DNA from 2 places in the Bacillus altaicus genome. Region 2 is predicted to be linked to the other one. Evidence: riboswitches for the same ligand, from Rfam matches in the RefSeq annotation. Region 2 holds a riboswitch; the other holds the start of a gene.
The links. A riboswitch is a leader RNA that binds a small molecule or an ion and turns the genes downstream of it on or off. The one in region 2 is predicted to bind S-adenosylmethionine.
Positions count from the first base shown of each region.

Region 1: another riboswitch for S-adenosylmethionine. It lies ahead of ACE38F_RS03955 (methionine ABC transporter ATP-binding protein); the one in region 2 lies ahead of ACE38F_RS15145 (ECF-type riboflavin transporter substrate-binding protein).

Region 1 is NZ_CM143394.1:780,198-788,344, forward strand. Features, by position in the region: gene ACE38F_RS03915 (PTS transporter subunit IIC) at 1-111, shown strand, start outside; gene ACE38F_RS03920 (phosphatase PAP2 family protein) at 165-812, opposite strand; gene ACE38F_RS03925 (hypothetical protein) at 957-1,484, shown strand; gene ACE38F_RS03930 (arsenate reductase family protein) at 2,135-2,500, shown strand; gene gcvH (glycine cleavage system protein GcvH) at 2,542-2,925, shown strand; gene ACE38F_RS03940 (toprim domain-containing protein) at 3,502-3,846, shown strand; gene ACE38F_RS03945 (thioredoxin family protein) at 3,850-4,158, shown strand; gene ACE38F_RS03950 (hypothetical protein) at 4,311-4,655, shown strand; SAM riboswitch class I at 4,781-4,888, shown strand; gene ACE38F_RS03955 (methionine ABC transporter ATP-binding protein) at 5,067-6,092, shown strand; gene ACE38F_RS03960 (methionine ABC transporter permease) at 6,085-6,750, shown strand; gene metQ (methionine ABC transporter substrate-binding lipoprotein MetQ) at 6,774-7,586, shown strand; gene metQ (methionine ABC transporter substrate-binding lipoprotein MetQ) at 7,661-8,147, shown strand, end outside.
Region 2 is NZ_CM143394.1:2,886,164-2,894,310, forward strand. Features, by position in the region: gene ACE38F_RS15130 (ATP-binding protein) at 1-1,616, shown strand, start outside; gene ACE38F_RS15135 (peptidoglycan D,D-transpeptidase FtsI family protein) at 1,836-3,962, shown strand; gene ACE38F_RS15140 (aspartate/glutamate racemase family protein) at 4,368-5,072, opposite strand; SAM riboswitch class I at 5,223-5,338, shown strand; gene ACE38F_RS15145 (ECF-type riboflavin transporter substrate-binding protein) at 5,478-6,026, shown strand; gene ACE38F_RS15150 (ABC transporter ATP-binding protein) at 6,037-7,737, shown strand; gene ACE38F_RS15155 (energy-coupling factor transporter transmembrane component T family protein) at 7,730-8,147, shown strand, end outside.

The sequences.
Region 1 (8,147 bases), 2.1 Mb from region 2:
ATGGTAATCACTTATATCATCATTCCAGTAGCTGTTTCTTATATACTGTACATTGCTCTTAAAAAAGCAGGTCGTATTCATTCTGGTGACATGACTGTACCACAATCTTAATTTGAAAATCTCCTTAATATAGAGAAAAGCAGACTGAAGCCACAGTCTGCTTTTTACATTTTTTGATTTTGTTTTACTGGAACACGTACGGTTTCTTTTGCTAATAACAACTGAACGCCGAAGTAAAGTACGCTTGCAAGCGTCATTCCAGAAATGGCGTCTACAAATGCATGCTGCTTCGTAAATAATGTTGATAAAATAATAAGCGTACCGAAGAAAGTAAGGATGTAATATTCCAAAGTATGCTGTTCTCTACGCTTAAAGGCAGCTAACATAATTACAAATGTCGTAAGGACATGAATGCTTGGGAAACAGTTTACTGGTTGATCAATACTATAAATATAGCGGACTAGTTCGGAAAATACATCTGTTCCAACGACGGTTGGGCGTGGTACAGTTGTCTGCCAAAAAAAGTAAATCGAAAAACAAGCAAGTTTTCCAAGAATTACACTACTTAAAGTGACATAATATTGCTTTCGATCAGCAAAACAGTAATAAATAAGTGCACCGTATAAGTATGGAAACCAAAGTAAGTAAGGAATAATAAATGCTTTCACAAATGGAATCCAATCATCTACTACAGTTGTGACATCTACTGCGTGAACAGTAGATTTATTTAATACGTCGTAAAGGGGACTTACGAGTACGAGTAGAAGTATATAACTTAACGGAAGAAGAGATGAAAGTTTAAATTTCTTCATGATAATCTCCTATGTTTTAGTAATGTAAATAAATTCAATTGATTATAATATAGAAAATCCAATTGGGCTATCGATTTTACTTACATTTTCTTGAATTCACCTTACATTTTTGTCACTTGACTTAAAAGAGGGGGAGGGTGCTATATGAAGCGTTCACTGTATTTCTTAGTTTTTATATTGTTATGCCTAGTGAGTACTGGGTGTGCAAAGGATAAAGAAGGAGAGAAATTAGAATACAACGGGAGAGCGCTCGTAATTGGAGTTGTTGGTGAAAAGCCGAAAGATACATTTAGAAATATAAAGTTTGAAAACGTGAAGTTAGAAGAGATGCAGGAGAAATCAGCAAAAGTTGATGGTTTTCTCGTCATGAAAGAATATTTTCAAGAAGCATCAAAGGAACAGTATACGGACTTATTTTTATCGTTAAAGAAGCCGGTGTTTTTTATTGGTTTACAAGATAGACCGTATTTGATTTTTACTGAAAAAGATTTAGATTTTGACAATGCTCCAAGGGATAGGGCAATGATGTATACGCAAGGTTTTGTGAATATAGGAAGACCCGAAGGACAATATTGGGGTATAGGATTATATAATGATACGGTTTCCAATCAAAATATTCATAATATGTATATAGTAGTATTTCAAACCATTTCGGACTATTTAAGTCGATGATGAAGGAGCCTGTAAAAGGGCTTCTTATTTTTAAAATAAAGTGAAACTTTAATCAGTGGGGGTTTTGTCCATCCCCCACTGATTATTAGCCTTCACCAATCGGGCTTTTACGGGCAGTTATCTCCCACCTAACTTCCTCGCATTCGCCGAATTTCGAGGTGGGAGTCTTACTGCCCGTTAATGCGGGGTAAACGTTTGTTTAAGATATATGTTCGGTATAGAAAATCATGTTTTCCAACGGTGATATAGAAAAACATGAGATTAATCAAACGTTTGTTTAAGAGGTATGTTCGGTATGGGAAAAGTCATATTTTTCAACGGTGGATGTAGAAAAATATGAAATTAATCAAACGTTTGTTTAAGGTATATGTTCGGTATGAAAGAATCTACGTATTCCAAAGGCTGATGTAGAAAAATATGAAATTAATCAAACGTTTGTTTAAGATATATGTTCGGCATGGAATGAGAAAAAAGTTTTAAAAAAATTATATATTTATTTTTTCTTAATAAATGGCGGAAAAATAAGAAAAATTAGCAGGATTATTAAAAATTATCACGAAATAAGTAAAAGTTTAGCGAATAATCGTTTGAAATAATAAAATGTTTTCTATATGATAAAGGTAAAGGTTAGTAAAAAAGTAGGTGAATTTATGACAGTAACATTTTATTCATATCCAAAGTGTGGCACATGTCAAAAAGCAAAGAAATGGTTTGAGGCAAACGATGTAGCATATGAGATGATTCATATTGTTGAAAATCCACCGTCAAAAGAAGATTTACGTAATTTACATGAGAAAAGTGAATTACCATTAAAAAAATTCTTTAATACAAGTGGAATGCGTTACCGCGAACTTGGTTTAAAAGATAAGTTAAAGGATGCAAGCGAAGACGAAATGTACGAGCTTTTAGCATCTGATGGCATGTTAATTAAACGTCCAATTGTAACAGATGGAACGAGTGTAACACTTGGTTTTAACGAAGAGCAGTTTGAAAGTGCGTGGAAAAAATACCAATAAGGTATTTTTACATAATTAATACATTCACTGGAGGTACAGTCATGAGCATTCCAAATAATTTACGTTACTCTGAAGAACACGAATGGGTAAAAACAGAAGGTAATGCGGTTGTTATCGGTATTACTCATTTTGCACAAGGTGAGTTAGGCGATATCGTATTCGTTGAACTTCCTGAAGTAGGTGCAACAATCCAAGCTGACGAGCCATTCGGAAGCGTAGAATCTGTTAAAACAGTTTCTGAATTATACGCACCTGTAAGTGGTAAAGTTGTAGCAGTAAACGAAGAATTAAGTGACCAACCAGAACTAGTTAACGAATCTCCATACGAGGGTGCATGGATGGTTAAAGTTGAACTTTCTGATGCAAGCCAAGTTGAGAAGTTATTAACTGCAGAAAAATATGCAGAAATGACAAACCAAGACTAATTATAGTCGAAGAAAAAGGACAGCCTTTGTGCTGTCCTTTTTTATGTTGTGTACATAATGAATTTAAAAACATATATATTAATTATTATATAGGAGAACGTTTTTCGTTGAGGATTTATGCCGATTTAGCCACCTCCTAGCCCTTCATGTCTAAGAACCTTCCGTACGAGAAGACAAAAGGCCTCTTCTGTACGAAAGAACCTTAGCCAACAGGGCTAAACAGTCGGTTCCGCTTTTCGTTATGATCCAGCTCCAGCGGCTAGATTGTTCGGTGGCTTCGCGTCTTCCTGCGAGGCAAAAAGCGCCTCTACGTCAGAAGCTCCATCCCCCTCACAATCTGAGCGAGCCGCTTGCGCTTTTCATTGTCCACCTCCAGCGGCTAGAACAGTCGGTCATTTCACTCCTTCACTTGAGGCAAAGAGCGCCTCTAGTTCAGGAGTTCCAATGCCCTCTTGTTCTGAACGAGCCGCTTCTGCTTTTCTTTTGCAAAAATAAACAGGAAACAACATGAAAATAACGAATATACTATATACTAAGTTAAAGGTTGTATAGTATATGGTGATCGGGTGATGACATATGATTTATGTGGAAAAAGTCATTATTGTAGAAGGTAAATCGGATAGAAGAAAGATTGAATCTATTATTCGTGAACCAGTGGAAATTGTTTGTACAAATGGTACAATTGGTTTGTCGAAAATGGATGAGCTCATTGATCAACTTTTTGATAAGGACGTATATGTGCTAGTGGATGCTGATGATGCAGGAGAAAAGTTAAGGAAACAATTCCGAAAAGAATTTCCGCAAGCAGAGCATATTTATATTGATCGCTCGTATCGCGAGGTGGCGACTGCACCTTCTTCACATTTAGCAAATGTATTATGGGGAGCTGACATTGACGTTTATACAGAATATTTACGGTAAGGAATGATAGAAGTGATTGATTGGACAGGTGCCGAAGCTACAGACCTAATAGGAAATGAAGAAAAAACAGTGTTATATGTGTATACACCAATGTGTGGAACATGCCAGTTAGCAAAGAAGATGTTAACGGTCGTCGAGATGACGATTGAAGATTTGAAAATTGGGATGTTAGATTTAAATTATGCCCCGCATTTAGCGAAAGAGTATGGGATAGAAAGTGTACCGTGTTTACTTGTTTTTGAAAATGGGACACTGATGAAGAAAATATATGCATTTCATTCGGTTGAATATTTATATACGGAATTAAAGTAGGCGGCAAAGTTTTTGCCGCCTCGACATATTTCTTGGGAAATATGTCGACATGCGTGATAGATACAGTATTTGTCGAGCGAAAGTAACAGGATTGCTCTTTAATAAGAGGGAATGGTATGTAATAGAAAGTGATATGAGGGATGTGGTTTAGGATGAAATTATATTCTTTGCTTCAATCATTTGTAAATTACGCTAATGGTCAATATCATTTAGAACCGCTTTTAAGGCAAGGAGAAAGAACTGTTAATTTTCGTTTTGGAGATGAATGCTGTTCGTTACAAATTTCAAGAGATTATATAGAACTTTTGAAAGAGGCGAGAGGAACGGAACAAATCGTTTGTTTAGAGGAAGAGGATGTACAAAAATTAGTGACTGGAAATATGAGGTTGCAAACGTTAATGAGTGATGGACGGGTACAATATTCTGGAACGTATCGAACGATGTTATTAGTTGAATCGATGTTTCATATATGTAAACCGATGTCAGTCGGGGCTTAAAATTCTGAAGTTTCTTTTTTTGCGGAAATTTCTGTTGACACGGCGTGTGGATATTGATACAATTCAATTCATAAAATATAGACAATTTCATAAATTTTAAATCAGACGAAAATTTAATCTGATTTCTCTTATTAAGAGAGGTGGAGGGACTGTGCCCTGTGAAGCCCGGCAACCGTCAACTTATGTTGAAATGGTGCCAATTCCTGCAAAGCAAATGCTTTGAGAGATGAGAGAGAGGGATAATGTTGTTATATACGCATATAAACCTTTCTGCTTCTCTAGAAGCGGAAAGGTTTTTTGTTGTTTGAATGCGGAGGATATTCAAATAATAAGAGGAGCTATAACGATGGACTACACGTATCAAAAATAAAAAAATGCGGAGTCTGTCCAAGCAAAAGAGGGGTGAGCATCATGATCTTATTAGAAAATGTAAAGAAAATATATAAGGCAAAAAGCGGTGATGTCACTGCTGTAGATAACGCCAACTTACAAATAGAGAAAGGCGAAATATTTGGTGTTATCGGATATAGTGGTGCTGGGAAAAGTTCGTTAATCAGATTATTTAATCAGTTAGAGAAACCAACTTCTGGCCAAATTACAATTGCGAATCGTGTGATTTCAGCGATTACTGGAAATGAACTTCGTAAGGCAAGACAAGAAATCGGAATGATTTTTCAGCATTTCAACTTACTTTGGTCACGAACTGTGCGTGAAAATATCGCATTCCCACTTGAAATTGCAGGTGTCGATAAGGCGGAGAGAAGAAAACGTGTCGATGAGTTAATTCATCTTGTTGGATTAGAGGGAAGAGGAGACGCGTACCCATCTCAGCTAAGTGGTGGACAAAAGCAGCGCGTCGGGATAGCAAGAGCGTTAGCAAATAATCCACAAGTACTTTTATGTGATGAAGCAACGTCAGCTCTTGATCCAGAAACAACGGATCAAATTTTAGATTTATTATTAGATATTAATAAGCGTCTCGGCTTAACCATTGTATTGATTACACATGAGATGCACGTTATTCGCAAAATTTGTAATCGTGTTGCTGTAATGGAGAGAGGGAAGATCGTAGAAACGGGTCCAGTACTTGACGTATTCCGTAATCCACAGCAAGACATTACAAAACGATTTGTACAGCAGTTAACTGATTCTGAAGATACGAATGAAACGATTGAAAGTTTAATAGAAAAGTATCCAGATGGAAAAGTAATTCGTTTGCAGTTTGTCGGTGAAGCGGTAGAAAGGCCGGTACTTCAAAGGTTAATGCAGCGTGGTGATATAGAAGTTAGCATTTTGCAAGGAAATATCGCACAAACGAATAACGGCTCTTACGGAAGTTTAGTCGTTCATTTAAATGGTGAAGAAACAGCGATCCAGCAAGCAATAGAAGGAATTCATCAAGATCAAGTAGAGCTGGAGGTGATTGCACATGGATAAGTTAATCGCAAATGTTGATTGGAATCAAATGTTAGAAGCAACTGGTGAAACGTTATATATGACGGCAATCGCAGCGCTTGCCACATTTGTTTTAGGACTTATTTTAGGACTATTACTCTTTATGACAGCGAAAGATAATTTATGGGAAAATAAAGCGATTAATACGGTGATTGGAGCGTTCGTAAACATTTTCCGTTCTATACCGTTCATCATTTTAATTATTTTATTAATCCCATTCACAAAGATTCTTCTTGGAACAATTCTCGGAGCGAGTGCAGCGCTGCCAGCTTTAATTATTGGAGCGGCACCATTTTACGCGAGAATGGTTGAAATCGCACTTCGTGAAATTGATAAAGGTGTAATTGAAGCTTCAAAAGCAATGGGAGCAAAAACAAGCACAATCATTTTGAAAGTATTAATTCCAGAAGCGTTACCGGCATTAGTATCTGGTATTACGGTAACGACAATTGCTTTAGTAGGCTATACGGCAATGGCAGGTGTTGTTGGTGCTGGTGGCCTTGGAACACTTGCTTATTTAGAAGGGTTCCAGCGAGGAAATAACGATGTAACAATCGTTGCGACAATTTGTGTATTACTAGTTGTATTTCTCATTCAGTGGATTGGTGATAGTTTAACGACTCGAATAGATAAAAGATAATGAAAAACAGGAGGGTATTTCAAATGAAAAAATTATTACTTACAGCACTTATTACAACTTCAATTTTTGGTCTAGCTGCTTGTGGTGGGAAAGATAAAGATGAAAAGAAACTAGTTGTTGGTGCTTCTAACGTACCTCATGCGGTTATTTTAGAAAAGGCAAAGCCATTACTTGAGAAAAAAGGAATTGAGTTAGAAATTAAAAAATTCCAGGACTACGTGTTACCGAATAAAGCGTTAGCGGATAAAGAATTAGATGCAAACTACTTCCAGCACATTCCGTATTTGGAAAAAGAAATTAAAGATAAAAAATATGATTTTGAAATAGCGGGGAAAATTCATTTAGAACCAATTGGCGTGTACTCTCAAAAATATAAAAGCTTAAAAGAACTTCCAGACGGGGCGACAATTATTATGAGTAATTCTGTTGCTGATCATGGACGTGGTTTAGCAATTTTACAAAAAGAAGGCGTTTTAAAAATTAAAGACGGAGTAGATCCAGTTAAAGCGACTCCGAAAGATATTGCAGATAATCCGAAAAATTTAAAGTTCAAAACGGATATTGAGCCGGGTTTATTACCACAAGTGTATAACAATAAAGAAGGCGATGCAGTTCTAATTAATTCTAACTATGCAATTGATGCGAAATTAAACCCAGAAAAGGATGCAATTGCAATTGAAGGTAGTGATTCTCCATATGCTAACATCGTAGCAGTTCGTAAAGGCGATAAAGATAAAAAAGAGATTAAAGCTCTTGTAGAAGTGCTGCATTCTAAAGAAATTGAAGATTTTATTAATAAAGAATATAAAGGGGCAGTTGTTCCTGTAAAAGAATAATCGTTTGAAGAAGGGCTGGTGTATGCCGGCTCTTTTTTCTAACTACATAACTATAGGGGAGAAGGGGACATCATATGAAAAAGATTATACTGTCAGTTGTTACAGCACTGTCTGTATTTACATTAGCCGCCTGCGGGGGGAAAGAGGAGAATAAGCTTGTTGTTGGTGCTTCTAACGTGCCGCACGCTGTTATTTTAGAGAAAGCACAACCGATATTAGAGAAAAAAGGTATTAAATTAGAGATTAAAAAATTCCAGGACTATGTGTTACCGAATAAAGCGTTAGCGGATAAAGAAATCGATGCAAATTATTTTCAACATATCCCTTATTTAGATAAAGAAATTCAAGAAAAAGGATATAAAATTGTAAACGCAGGAAAAATTCATTTAGAGCCAATGGGCATTTATTCTAAGAAATGTAAAAGCTTGAAAGATCTTCCAGATGGAGGAACGGTTATTATGAGTAATAACGTAGCTGAGCGTGGCCGTATGTTAGCGTTGTTGCAAAAAGGCGGCGTTATTAAATTAAAAGACGGTGTAGATGTTGTTAAAGCGACAGTAA
Region 2 (8,147 bases):
CCCTTTTCTTATACAATCAATATTTAGGATCTTTTGTTGTATGGTCCAAAAGAAGCGAAATCTTAAATTGCCAGAAATATTTTGAAATGCTTTCTAACCTCATTATAGATGGGGTGAAAAAAGTAGTTCAAAGTAAAAATACATCGTTACTTTCTCGAAAAGAGGAAGAACTGCATACAATCTTACAAAACATGCCTGTTATGGTTGATGCGCTTGACTATAATGGAGATTTTGTTTTGTGGAATCGAGAATGCGAGATTGTAACAGGTTATACTGCTGAAGAAATAATTGGGAATCCAAACGCACTTCGATTACTGTATCCTGACCATAATTATCGCTATCAAATACAAAATAAATTTTTGACTCATGGAAAAAATTTTAGAGATTGGGAAATGCGTTTAACATGTAAAAATGGTGAAATTAAAACGATAATGTGGTCCAATATATCAGAGCAGTTTCCTGTAACAGGATTTAGTTACTGGGCTGTTGGTGTAGATATTACACATTTAAAAGCGATAGAAGAGCAATTGAAACAACAAACCTCTGAATTAGAATTAATTTTTAAAGCTTTACCAGATTTATGTTTTTTAACAGAAGATGACGGGACAATTATAGATTATAAAGCAGGGTCCCCTACAAAATTTTACGTACCCGCAGAAGTTTTTATGGGGAAAAAGTTTTACGAAATATTACCGTCTCCAGTAGCACAGCAATTTCAAGAAGCAATTCGCCAATTGAAAGAAGAAGGAAAGAATGTAATTGTAGAATATCCTCTAACACTTAATGGAAGCATCGATTTCTTTGAAGCTAGATGTTTACCATTATTACAAGATAAAATTATGATCATTGTACGCGATATTACAGAGCGAAAAAAGGCAGAAGAATTGCTAAATAAATCAGATACACTTGCAGCAATTGGTCAATTAGCAGCTGGTGTAGCTCATGAGGTTAGAAACCCATTAACTGTAATTAAAGGGTTTATACAGTTATTCCAAATTAATAAAGAAGATCAAGAAAAATATTTTGACCTTATGCTTTCCGAAATAGAAAGAATAGAAGCAATCCTCCAAGAGTTTTTGTCGATCGCTAAAACAGATGAAATAAATACAGAAAAGAAAAATATTTATCAAATTTTTAAAAGTGTTGTATCGCTAATTAATACAAAAGCAATTATGACAAATATTCAAGTTGAACTATTTACAGATTCCGAAGAGATCATTATTGAATGCTCAGAAAATCAATTGAAACAAGTATTTATTAATATTTTGCAAAATTCAATTGAAGCAATGCCCGATGGTGGGAGAATTTCAATCCACATAAAAGAAATACATGAAAATGGTGTCATTATTAGTGTAATAGATGAAGGAATAGGAATACCTGAAGAAAGAATTAAAAGATTAGGTGAACCTTTTTATAGTACGAAAGAAAAAGGTACTGGTATTGGATTGATGTTAAGTTATAAAATTATTGAAAGTCATCAAGGAACAATAAGTATAATGAGTGAGGTTGGCGTCGGGACAACTGTAACTATTTATTTGCCGAAAAATCAGATTAAACAATCTTTATCAAATTGTGATGATAGATGTATTTCAATACGTTCTAATACTAACTCCTAAAATACGTAATACCCAATAACAAAGTTAAGCTTTTGTTATTGGGTATTTTTATATTTAATTTATTAAACTTTACCTTTTCTTTATGTTTGTTTTAATTTCTATTAAGTTTTAAACGTTATATTAATATGTGTACAAAGTAATGTGTGGAAGTTGTACATTACTTTTAATATAGAAAGTTAAAAATCTTTTAAAATGTTGTAAGGAGGAGATTATGACAAGGTGAAAAAGAAAGAGGGAAAAAGTGGTAGAGCAATACCGATGCGGTTAAATATTTTATTCTTTTGTGTATTTTTATTGTTTTCTGCCATGATTATACAGTTAGGTAAAGTGCAAATTGTCGATGGAGAGACGTATAAAAATGAAGTAGAGAAGAGAGAAAATGCAACTGTAAGTCTTTCCGTTCCGCGTGGGAAAATATTTGATCGGGAAGGGAATCCAGTTGTTGATAATAAGTCTTTACGCACGATTACGTATACAAAGATGAAAGGCGTAAAATCAGAAGATATACTAAAAACTGCAAGACAACTTGCAGAAATAATTGAAATGCCACAAGAAGATATAGATAAATTAACTGAGACGGATAAGAAAGATTTTTGGATGCAATTAAATCCAAAACTTACCGAAAACCTAGTATCTAAAAAAGAAATAAATACATTTAGAGAGAAGGATATTAGCGGAAAGAAGCTAGATAAAAAAATAGAAGAGTTAAAAAGAAAACGAATTACAGATAAAAATCTTCAAGAATTAACAGATAAAGATATAAAAGTGTTGGCTATTAAAAGTAAAATGACTTCTGGTTATCAAATGGCACCTCAAATTATTAAAAAAGATGTTAGTGAAAAGGAATATACGGTGATTAGTGAAAATTTAGCAAATCTTCCAGGGGTAGATGCATCAGTTGATTGGGAGAGAATTTATGTAAATGATGGCCTATTCCGCTCTGTCCTTGGTAATGTTTCAAATGCTGATGAAGGATTGCCACGTGAACGATTAGATTATTATTTAGTGCGTGATTATAGTCGAAATGATAGAATCGGCAAAAGTTACATTGAACAGCAATACGAGGATGCACTTCATGGTACAAAAAAAGAAGTAAGAAGCATCGCTGATAAACAAGGCAATACAATGAGAACGGAAACAGTTTCGGAAGGGAAAAGCGGCAAGAATTTAACTTTAACAATAGATATGGAATTACAAAAAAAAGTTGAAGAGAGCATAGAAAAAATATTAAAGGCCTATAAAGGTTCAGAACCGATGTTGGACCGTGCTTTCGTTGTAATGATAAATCCGAAAAACGGTCAAGTATTATCAATGGCAGGGAAAAAGTTAGTAGAAAAAGACGGGAAAACAGAAGTTGAAGATTACGCTTTAGGTACGATGACAAGTTCATATGAGCTTGGATCAACTGTTAAAGGTGCAACAGTATTAACTGGTTTTGAAACGAAAGCTATAACACCAGGTACTTACTTTTATGATGCGCCTATGAAGTTTAAAGGAACTAAGGAGAAAAAGTCTTGGAAAGATTTCGGGAATATTGATGATCTAAGAGCTTTACAAGTTTCTTCTAACGTTTATATGTTTAATACAGCATTAAAAATTGCAGGTGTGGATTATGTGAAAAATAGTTCATTAAATATTAAACAGGAATACTTTGATAAAATGAGGTATTATTTCAGGCAATTTGGATTAGGTGTTCCAACAGGCATCGATTTACCGAATGAAACAGCTGGACAAATTGGTAAAAAAGATAATCAACCTGGTTTCTTACTAGACTATTCGATTGGTCAGTATGATACGTATACACCACTTCAGCTTGTACAGTATATTTCGACTATCGCAAACGGCGGTTATCGAATGAAACCACAAATTGTTCAAGAGATTAGAGAACAAACCGTTCAAAAGGATGAAATCGGTAAAGTGGTGCATGCCATAGAACCCGTTGTTTTAAATAGAATTGATATGAAAGAAGAATATATCAATCAAGTAAAAGAAGGATTTAGAAGAGTATTCCAAGAAGGTGATGGAACGGGGGTAAGGGCGTTCCAAAAAGCACCATATAAACCAGCTGGCAAAACTGGAACTGCACAGACCGTATACGGTGGAGAAAGTGATATTGGGAGAAATGAAAAAGGTGATCGTAGAGAATGCTATAATTTAACATTAGCAGGATATGCGCCATATGATGATCCAGAAGTAGCATTTTCAGTTGTTGTGCCATGGGTTATAAATGATAAGTCGGGTATTAACTCTGATATTGGAAAAGATGTTTTAGATGCCTATTTCGAATTGAAAAATAAGCGATTAAATGGTGAGGCTACAATAGTAGATAATTCAACAGAGGGTTAAAACACATGAAACATCTCTAGTATTTAAATGGAATAGAGACGTTTTTAAATACACCCCGAACTTATGGATGAATGGTAAAGTAGAAATAGTTTATTATCCATTTGATCAAATAAAAAGAATAAAGTAATTTAGTTCAAGAGTATTCTATTAAGTATTCACCTTTTATATATAAATGCATATATTGATAGCATAGGACAAGCAAAAAAGCTTGTACCTTACCTCACTGAACACTCCTTATCACAGCTAGGCATCTACTTTTGTAGATGCCTTTTTTTATTTTGATGCTTGATAATTATTTATCCCGCTATTTGGGGCAGTAAAACTCCCGCCTCAAAATTCAGCTGTAAAGCAAAGAAGTTAGGTGGGAGATCAACTGCTCGTGAAAATCCGATTGGTGAGGGCTGATTAAAGTTTCACTTTTAAATTGTTATCCGCAAATTGTACAGCTGTATTCGCATGTATATAAGCAGTATCAAAAACAGGAACCGATAGATCTCTTTGTGAAATGAGCAAAGGAATTTCTGTACAGCCAAGTAGTATTCCTTCAGCGCCGTTTTTTATTAATTTATTTGTGATTTGTAATAGCCTTTCTTTTGATGTTTCTAAAATAATCCCTCTACTGAGTTCTTGTAAAATGACATGATGGATGAAAGTTCTATCTTCTTCATTTGGGATAATTGTCTCAATGTTGTAATTTGCTAGTCTTGATTTATAGAAGTCTTGTTCCATCGTTTGTTTTGTTCCTAAAAGTCCGATACAATTAATATTATATTCTATTACTTTTTTAGCACTTACATCTCCAATATGGAGGAGCGGTATTGATATTGCCTTTTCTACTTCTTCAGCAAATAGATGTACAGTATTGGAACACATCAGTAAACATTCAGCTCCAGAGCCTTCCACCTTTTTTGCTACTGTGACTAATTCATTTTTCACTTCTTCATATTGATGGTTTTGCAATAATGTAGTTACCTCCCCAAAGTCCATGCTATATAAAACAAGCTTCGCATTTTGATCATATTTAGAGAGAGTAAGTGTATTAATGTGTTTATAGTACAACGATGTTGATTCCCAACTTAGTCCGCCAATTAAGCCAATTACTTTCATCATGCATTCCTCCCGTAACAATTTTGAATTTATTATTTCATAATTCCGATAAGAATACAATGATTTAAATGAACTATTTATCGAAAAATAAAAATAGTAAGAAAAGTATTGAAATTATTTATTGTTAGTGCCATAATACAGATTACAAATACATACTTATCCAGAGAGGTAGAGGGAACGGCCCTATGAAACCTCAGCAACCCCTATGTAATCACATAGGAAGGTGCTAATTCCGCAGAGGACACTATGTGTCTTTTGAAAGATAAGGGGATTCTTGTACGTGAAAGAAAATGACCTCTTATTTAAGAGGTCATTTTTTGTTGTATAGAAAGGAAGTGTCGATGCATAATTCATTTTCAAAATAAATATAGAGTATTAAAAGTTGAATAATACGAGAGGGGAATTGTAATGAACAAATTAACGACAAAGCTAGTAGTAGCTATTGGAATTGGAGCAGCTTTATACGGGGTATTAGGGCTTTGGGGATTTTCAATCGCACCGAATACATTTATTAAACCCGCATTGGCTATTTTAACAGTTTTTGGAGCGTTATTTGGTCCGGTAGCAGGACTTTTAATAGGACTCATCGGTCATACCGTTACAGATACGATCGCTGGTTGGGGTATTTGGTGGGGATGGGTTATTAGTTCAGGTATTATTGGTTTTGCAATGGGACTCATACAAAAAAGAGTTGGTTTTAGTGTAAAACATGGAACGTATAATAACCGTGATATTTCTTGTTTTGCAATTGCAGGGTTAATTGGTATTGTCATTGCTATTATATTTGCTGGAGCATTCGATATTATTGTGATGGGAGAACCGTTTGACAAAATAGTTATACAGGTACTAGGCGCAACAATTGCAGACGTTATCGTATTTTTAGTTCTTGGCTTACCAATCACGATCGGTCTAGCGAAATCAAATAAGAAACATACACATTTAAAAATTGAAAAGTAGGGATGAATACATGCAACCAATTATTTCTTTTGAACAATTTACCTTTCAATATAGGCATGCCACGCAGCCTACTTTAAAAGATATTACATTTCAAATATATCCTGGGGAAAAGGTACTTATCGCTGGACGAAGTGGTTCAGGTAAGTCAACATTAGCTCATTGTATAAATGGGCTAATCCCATTTTCTTACGAAGGGATAAGTACCGGTAACATTTTAATAGCTGGAAAGGATCCGAGAAAAGGTAGTGTTTTTGAACAGAGTAAACACGTAGGGACAATATTACAAGATCAAGATTCACAATTTATAGGCCTTACTGTCGAAGAGGATGTAGCATTTGCATTAGAAAATGATTGTGTAAATCAAATAAAAATGAAAAAGCTTGTTACGGATTCTTTAAAAAAGGTAAACATGCAGGACTTTCATACACAAAGTCCACATGAATTATCAGGAGGTCAAAAACAGACAGTCTCTCTTGCAGGTCTGCTAACGATAAATGCAGATATATTATTATTTGATGAACCGTTAGCTAATTTAGATCCTGCATGTAGCTTGAATACAATAGAACTCATTAAAAATATACATGAGAAATATAATAAAACAATTGTAATTATTGAACATCGAATAGAAGAAATTTTAAACCTTGATTTAGATAAAATTATTTTAATAGATGAGGGAGAAGTTATTGCCATTGGTTCACCGGATAGTATTTTAAATTCTAATATATTACCAAATATCGGACTAAGAGAACCTATTTATATAGAGGCGCTAAAGAAATTAAATTTTGACAGTAATAATGTTAGGGTATTTCCAATTGAAAATCTTCGTAATGCAGGCGTTCATAGCTTATTAAAGAACTGGATGCAGAAGCAAGTTTCATCAAAAAACACATATATTAAAAAAGCTTTATGGAAGATAGAAAATTTATCATTTACGTACAATAACAAACATACAGCCTTAGAAGATATCAACCTTTCAATAGGAGAGGGAGAAATAGTAGCGTTATTGGGTCATAATGGAGCAGGGAAATCGACATTAGCTCATACTCTTATAGGAATAAATAAAACAAAGAATGGGAGAATAACATTCGATGGAGAAAATATAAATTCTTGGTCTATTCGTAAACGCGGGGAAGTTATTTCTTACGTTATGCAAAACCCAAATCAAATGATTACACAGCCTACTGTTTTAGAAGAGGTTTCATATTCATTAAAATTAAAAAAGGTTTCTAAAGATGAGATTGAGACAAGAATCGAAAAAGCTTTAAGAATTTGTGGATTATACCCATTTCGTAACTGGCCAATTCAGGCATTAAGCTATGGACAAAAAAAGAGGCTTACTATTGCATCTGTACTTATAACAAACCCAAAACTTATTATTTTAGATGAGCCGACAGCTGGACAAGATTATTACCATTACAAACAGTTTATGTCGTTTATTAGAAAACTGGCTGAAAGGGGCATATCCTTTATTATTATCACACACGATATGAATCTTGCTTTTGAATATACAGATCGGGCGGTAGTTCTGCATGAAGGGAAAATTATTGCGGACAATACTGTATCTGCTGTTTTAGGGGATCAAGGAACGCTACAAAGAGCTAATCTACGGGAGATTTCATTAATAAAACTAGCTAAATTAAGCGAAATTCCAACTCCAGAAACGTTTGTGAAACTTTATATTGAGGCTAATAGGAGGGAGGAATATGCATAATACGTATTTTTATCGTATGGATGGTGCAGTTAAATTATCTTTATTTATATTTTGTATGACACTTACTTTTTTATTTTTTGATTTTCGTATATTGCTAATTTTATTTATTGTTGGATGTATCGGCCTCTTAATTGCAAAAATTCAATTGCGTAAAATTATAGTTATTTTCAGCGTTATATTTACATTTAGTTTATTAAATTCCGCTATGATTCTTTTCATTACGCCCACCCATGGATCGGAATTAACGGGATTGTATACCTCTTTTTTTTATATAGGTTATGCAACAATTACATATGAAACTTTATTTTATGCAGCTACACTTTCAGTGAAATATTTTACGTTATTACCATTTACACTTCTTTTTATTTATACAACTCATCCAAGTGAATTTGTGAGCAGCTTAAATAAAT